2 regions of the Arthrobacter sp. zg-Y40 genome follow, and region 2 is predicted to be linked to the other one. Evidence: riboswitches for the same ligand, from Rfam matches in the RefSeq annotation. Region 2 holds a riboswitch; the other holds the start of a gene.
What was found. A riboswitch is a leader RNA that binds a small molecule or an ion and turns the genes downstream of it on or off. The one in region 2 is predicted to bind cyclic di-AMP.
Positions count from the first base shown of each region.

Region 1: another riboswitch for cyclic di-AMP. It lies ahead of LJ754_RS16845 (NlpC/P60 family protein); the one in region 2 lies ahead of LJ754_RS09545 (LysM peptidoglycan-binding domain-containing protein).

Region 1 covers NZ_JAJFZS010000011.1:17,328-20,723, reverse strand. The annotation lists gene LJ754_RS11585 (HNH endonuclease) at 1-196, opposite strand, end outside; gene LJ754_RS11580 (NlpC/P60 family protein) at 443-1,234, opposite strand; gene LJ754_RS16845 (NlpC/P60 family protein) at 1,257-2,066, opposite strand; cyclic di-AMP (ydaO/yuaA leader) riboswitch at 2,070-2,228, opposite strand; gene LJ754_RS11570 (M23 family metallopeptidase) at 2,354-3,118, opposite strand; cyclic di-AMP (ydaO/yuaA leader) riboswitch at 3,122-3,316, opposite strand.
Region 2 covers NZ_JAJFZS010000008.1:462,319-465,714, forward strand. The annotation lists gene ligD (non-homologous end-joining DNA ligase) at 1-201, opposite strand, end outside; gene LJ754_RS09540 (MFS transporter) at 248-1,468, opposite strand; cyclic di-AMP (ydaO/yuaA leader) riboswitch at 1,904-2,053, shown strand; gene LJ754_RS09545 (LysM peptidoglycan-binding domain-containing protein) at 2,058-2,975, shown strand; gene LJ754_RS09550 (response regulator) at 3,128-3,396, opposite strand, start outside.

The DNA of each region.
Region 1 (3,396 bases), on a different contig from region 2:
CCTCCCGGTACGGGACCCGGACGTACCGGTGGAGCAGGATAACCGAGGGTCTGGGGAGGATTTCAGAGGGCCCGACTACCGGCTCGCCGCTCTCCGCCACCACACTCGCTTTCCCGCTCAGGACCAGCACCAGCGCGCGGCGGAAGGTGATCACGGCCAGCGGTTCATATCCAGCATTCAGAACGAGAGTGCGCATGCACATACCTCTTCGTCGGCCGTCCATGAGCCAGTGAATACTAGACACCGGCACACTTACGGCACATCGGATTGTCTATGCAAGAGTATGACGGGAATGCAGTCTTGGCCATTTCCGGGGCCGAAACCTTGCCCTGGGCGCTGGCGCCATCTTCCGCCGTCCGGGTCCGTCCCCGGGGACGGACCCGGACGGTTAACGGCAAAAGCTCCCCCCGAAGGAGGAGCTTTTGGCCGGAGAGAAAAGCCGTTATCCGCCTACGCGGATGTAGACGCCGCCCGAGCCGAGTTCTGCCGGTGCCACAACGGTGCTGTTGCCGTTGAAGCCGCCGTGCACGGCTTGGCCACCGCCTACGTATACGGCAATGTGGGCCAGGCCCATGCCGCCGTCGGCGTAGTAGATCAAGTCACCGGGCATGGCCTCGGCTGCGCTGACCGTCCGTCCAAGGGACAGGTAGCCGGCAGGCCATCCGTGGAAGTTGATCCCCGCAGCCGCCAGGGCATTGGTCACCAGCATGGTGCAGTCCTGGTTGACGCCCAGCTGGGCGTAGGCTGCTGCAGCAATGGTGGCGGCCAGCCCTGAGGGGCTGCCCTGCGGTGCCGGGGCGGCGGCGGTGTTGACCCTTGCCGCCGGAGCTGCGTTGGATGCCGGGCGGGCAACCTGCGCAGCACCTGCGGCCGGCATTTCCTGAACCTGGAGAGCGGTCTGCGCCTCTTCCACCACAGGGGCTGCCGGAGCCGGCGCGGGAGTGGTGCCCGCAATGCCTTCGAACTCAAAGTGAAGCACAGCTTCTGCAGACACTTTGTCGAGCTTTGCTGCCGTGAGATCCAGGGTGCTCGTCTGGACATCCCGCAGGGGCTCCGTGCCGGAAGCATTGGCGGCCACACCGGTGGTGAGGACCAAGCCTGAGGCAGCTGCGATAACGGCAGCCTGGCGGCCAACCGTTCCTGCGTTTGCACTGACCGCACCTGCAAGGGCGTTCAGCGTGCTGGTGCGTTCAACCGGCGCCCGGTGGCGGGCGCGCTCAATTGTCGAGGTCATGATTGTTCTCGAAGACCAGGGCTTAGGAGACGCGGACGAAGCTGTAGCCGTGCAGGTCGGAGAGGCTGTGCAGACCGGTGTTCATACCGTTCAGACCGCCGCTGATGACCTGTCCGTTGCCAACGTAGATGGCGACGTGGGTAGCACTGATGACCAGGTCACCGGGAGCGGGGCTGCCAACAACGGTGCCGTACTGGAAGAACTGGCCGGGAGCCAGGTCGCCGACGGACTTGCCGACGGAGCGCAGGGCCTTCTCGACCATGGCGGTGCAATCCTGCGCCACGCCGATCTGGCTGTAAGCCGAGGCCACGAGGCCGGCGGCCACATTGCCCGGAGCTACGGCGTCAGCGGCCGGTGCTGCGGGAGTGGAGGATGCGGTCTGTACTGCGCCGTTTGCAACAGGTGCGGCAACACGGGAAGCAGCGGCACGCTGGGTTGCTGCTGCCTGCTGGGTTGCTGCTGCCTGCTGGGCCTGGGCCTCAGCAGCTGCTGCGGCTGCGGCTTCTTCAGCTGCTACCTGTGCGCGGTATTCTTCGCCGGAGATGGAGCTGGGTGCTTCCATGACCGCAAGCTTTACGTCCGCGTCCGCATTAGCCTTGACTGTCCCGGCTACAACATTCAGCGGGGTGGATTCGAGTGCCTGGCGGTCCATGCTGACGGACGCTGCCTGTGCAGGGAGTCCTGCAGCCAGCACGAGGCCGGATGCTGCCACAACGACGGCGGCCTGACGGCCTACCATGCCTGCGTTGCTGCTGACTGCCTTGGAAAGTGCAGTAATCGGGTTGGTCTGAACGGTGGCTGCGCGACGGCGGCCATGAGCGTGTGATGACACAGGTTTGCCTCTCCCAATTGCCTACGAGGTGAGCTGTCGGATTCGGATGGGAGTCACCCGGTTGCCAGGCCTAAAGCCATTTGCAACTTAACCCCAAGGGCTTCTTGCGAAACCCGAAATTGGTTCCCCCGCCTCTGCCATGCGATTCTGCGAACGGACTTCAAACAGTGGCAGAGCTAGGCGATCTGTTCGAAGGTGCCCGATCTTTGGCCAATCGGGCACGAGGACGAGCGTACAGCAACATTTGCGCTATGTCACGTTCCGGTCACGAAATGATATTCGTGCGGTTACAACCAGTTCAGCGGGTCCACTACTTCACCGTTAACCATGACCTCGAAATGCAGGTGGCAACCCGTGGAAGAGCCCGTTGTTCCGCTTGCTCCCACCAGGTTTCCACGCTTGATTTCGCTGCCTACCGACACGGAAATGGCGGATAGGTGGTTATAGGTGGTTTCGACCCCGTTGCCGTGGTCAATGACAACGCGGTTGCCGCCGCCGTAGGGGTGCCAGCCGGCGAAGACCACTTTTCCGGAAGCAGCTGCGTTTACTGCGGTGCCGCAGGTGGCGGCGAAATCCTGGCCGTTATGCATTTCCCCGGTTTCGCCCGTAATGGGGCTGACGCGGTGGCCGAATCCCGATGTCTCCACCAGCGCGGAATCCAGCGGGGTGGACAGCGTGCCCTTAGCGGCCGCGGGGACCGTGTGGGACCCTGCTGCCACGCCGACGGAAGCCAGCTTGGCGTCCGGGTCATAGCTGCTGCTCAACCCGGCGCGGGCAAATCCGATGTTCGCGTTGGCATCCGCGGAAACCGGTGTGTCGGCCGAAACCGGCTGCGGCTGGACGGGATCGTCAGCGGCCGCGGAGGTGGGCAGCGCTGCGGTGAGGATCAGGCCTGATGTGGCGGCGGTGATGGCCACCTTTTGGGCGGCGCCACCCATGGACAGGGTTTTTGTTTCAACCCGCCTGCGCCCGGAGGGCGGGGAGCTGCGCCGGCGGGCGGGCGCAACAGGGGCAGCCGCACGGCGGCGCCCCGAAGCAGCATGCTTCGACAAGTGTTTCCCTCTCTTGGAACGCCTGCGAAGTTAGCTGTCGGATTCGAGTAGAGAAACTCGGCCCTCGGCTCACCGCCGGCACTGCGTGCTTCTATGCACGTTTTGCCGCCGGCCTCCGGAAGGCTTCACCCCAAGGCAGTTCTTCTGCCGGAAATTGGGTCCTCCGCCCCTGCCTGACGAGTTTGGTGCTCCGGTCCGTTGGCAGGGCTCGGCGGACAGACCGGATAACGATGGTGTTTCAACGTCGGAATTCACTATAGGGTAAATGTCCCAAAAGT
Region 2 (3,396 bases):
GCCTTCCGGAAAGCGTTCCAGCGACACCGGCCGGTCGCCGTTGGCGCGGATGAAGGCCTCGCCCACCTCGGCTACGTAACGGGCCAGGTCGAGTTTGGTGATACCCGGCTTGGGCCAGAGCACCCGCCCCGGACTGGAGATGCGGACCTGCCGCTCCCCTTCCGGACCGGGAACGGTCAGGGTGGTTTCCTCACGTGCCATGGGCCTGCTTCCCCTCTAAGGACCTGTGATCCACGAGGTTACCGTGTCAGGCGGCAGGAACGCCCAGCTTGGGATCCACCGGTGTGCCGGGGCGGACATTCTTGCGGCCGTGCACAAAGTGGTACAGCACGGTGGATGCCAGCACGACGGCGGCCAGCACCCAGTACATTCCGTGGTACCCGGTAACCGGCAGGAGCATGCCCAGCAGCAGCGGCCCCACGCCAATGCCTGCGTCCATGAGGATGAAGAACGTGGAGGTGGCCAGACCGATCCGGTGCGCCGGTGCCATGCTGACGGCGATCGCCTGGGCGCACGGCATCAGGGCGCCGAATCCGAAGCCCAGGAAGATCCCGGCCACTGCCAGCACGGCGTTGTTGGGTGCGTAGGCCAGCAGGGCCAGGCCGGCGGCGAAGGACACCAGAGTCGGGTAAATCACGGCATTGTCGCCGTGGCGGTCCTGGATGCGTCCCACAAAGAGCCGGGACACCAGCACCACCGCGGCATAGACCACAAAGAAGAGGCTGGCACCGAGGACCAGGCCCTCGGACTGGGCGTAGGAGTTCAGGAAGGACAGGACTCCCGCGTAGGCGGCGCCGGCTATGAACATTACGGAGGCAATGGACAAGGCTCCGGGATCAATGATGTCCGTCAGGTGCATCCGCCACTTGTTCTTCTGTTCCTCCAGCGTGGGCGTGCGCTCGGGCAGGCGCAGCACCAGGGACAGGACAAGTGCGACCGCGGCGCAGGCGGTGGTGACCAGGAAGAGGGCGCGGTAACTCACCGAATCCACCAGCATGACGGCGAGGAACGGCCCGACGGCGGTGGCCAGTGTGGTCGAAATGCCGAAGTAGCCGGTGCCTTCCCCGCGCCGGTTGATCGGGATTAGCCCCATCACGGACGCTGAAAGGCTCGTGCTGGCCGCGCCGAACGCTGCACCGTGGATGATCCGCACGGTAAGCAGCAGGGCCAGGCTGTCCGCCGGGATGTACAGGAGTGCGGCCACAACGAAGACGGCCAGGCTGACAATCAGCAGCCGGCGCCGTCCGACAAAGTCGAGGAACTTGCCCGCGAAAACCCGGGCCAGCAGGGCGCCGATAACAAAGGAACCGGATGCGAAGCCGCCGGCGCTGTCCGAGGCCGCGAATTCCTCAACGGCATACAGGGCCATGCTGGTCATCAGCAGGTAGAACACCATTGAGAGGAACAGATTGGTGATGATCGCCAGCACAAATCCCTTGGTCCATAATTTCTGACCGCTGCCAGCCACTGCGTTCTCCTGTTTTCTCCGATACGCGCCGCCACCGATTGGAAGGCGACCTAACGATCTTACGCGCGGACACGGGCGCCCGGGCTGCTGCGGAAGGAAAAAGCGACGAAGGCCACAGGACTGCGGGGTAGTGGAAAAGCCATCAGGGGCATCAGGAACCACACATGTATCACTTCCCGGGCCCACCGCCACCCGGATGCGGCCCCGCAGCAGCCGGACCGAGACTGAACGGCCCGGAATTTCCGGTGCCAGAGTGACTAAACAGGAGCAAAGTAATTTCCTGCGCCTAGCACACAGCGGCGCCACTCACACCCTCCAGAGAAGCTGATCACTAAATGGTTATCCAACCGTAACCGTCTCGTATGGTTGAACGCATGCCGCTTTCTGATGCGGCTCCCCCGGGCTTGTTACCTAGCTCTGCCGCTGGTCCGGGGTCCACAGAACGCACCACCACGGCAGAGGCGGGGGAACCAATTACGGGTTCCTTGAATCCTTGGGGTTAAGCCAAACCGGATTCAGTCCGGTCGGCCGGGTGACTCCCATCCGCATCCGACAGCTCACCTCGCAGGTATCGGGAGAGGTTATCTACATGTCTTTCAACAAGTCCCAGGGACGCCACCGCGCCGAGACCACCGGCGTTTGGTCCACCATCTCACTGGCCACCGCTACCCGCGGACGGACCATCGGCAGCACCGCAGCCGTTGTCGCCGCAGGTTCGGGCCTGATGCTCGGTATGGCCGCACCGGCCTCCGCCGGCGTTGTGGCCAACGACAACTACACACCCACCCAGACCACGGCACCGGCCGCACCGGTTGCTCCGGCAGCTCCGGCTGCTCCGGTTGCCGCCCCCGTAGTTGAGGCTGCTCCCGTGGCCGCTCCGGCGGCCGCTTCCACCCACACCGTAGTTGCCGGTGACACCCTCGGTGCCATCGCCAGCACCTACGGTACGAGCCTGGAGAACATCCTCTCCCTCAACGGCCTGTCCATGGCCTCCGTCATCTACCCCGGTGACGTTGTGACCTTGTCCGGTGACGGCGCTGCTGCTGCCCCCGAGCTCAGCTACGCTGCCGCGTCCTACTCCACCGAGGCTTACGCCGCTCCGGTCCAGGCCGCTGCCGCCAACACCGGCGTGATCAGCACGCAGGCCACCTCCGTGACTCCGTCTCCGGCCGCTGCACCGGTGGGCGGCACCAACGCCATCATGCTGGCCTCGGCCTACTCGCAGCTGGGCGCAGCCCAGGACTGCACCGTGCTGGTTGAGGTTGCGCTCCGCGCCGCCGGCCACTCCGTAGGCGACCTTGCTCCCGCCCAGCTGGCGGCATACGGCACCCAGGTCTCCACCCCGGAGCCCGGCGACATGGTCTACTACGCCGACGGCGGCATGGGCCTGGCCCACATTGCCATCTACGTAGGCAACGGCGAAGCCATCCACAGCGGCTGGAACGGCAACCAGACCGTAGTCCAGTCCGTCAACGTCGGCTCCGGCCCCGTGTTCTACCGCGCATAAGGCTCCACCGCCCTATCGCACGGCCGGCAGGCGTTAGTCCGCTGACCAAACAAAGCGTCCGTTCCCTTCCCGGGAACGGACGCTCTGTTGTTAAGTGTCCTTGACGTTATCTGCCCCGGCCCTTGTGGAATCCCGCGGACCGGAGCGGGCCGTCAGGGCACAAACCGGTATCCCATGCCGTGTTCGGTCAGCAGGTGGGCGGGACTGGCCGGATCGGCCTCCAGCTTCCGCCGCAGCTGGCCGATGTACAGGCGCAGGTAGCCGGAGTCCGTTGTTCCGGGACCCCACACGTTGTGCAGCAGGGTCTGCTGGGTCACCAGCATCCCGGGATGGGCCAGCAGTTCGGAGAGGAAGCGCCACTCGGTAGGCGTCAGCCGGACGTCGGCGCCGTCCTTGAGGCGGGCGATCCGCCGGGCGGCCA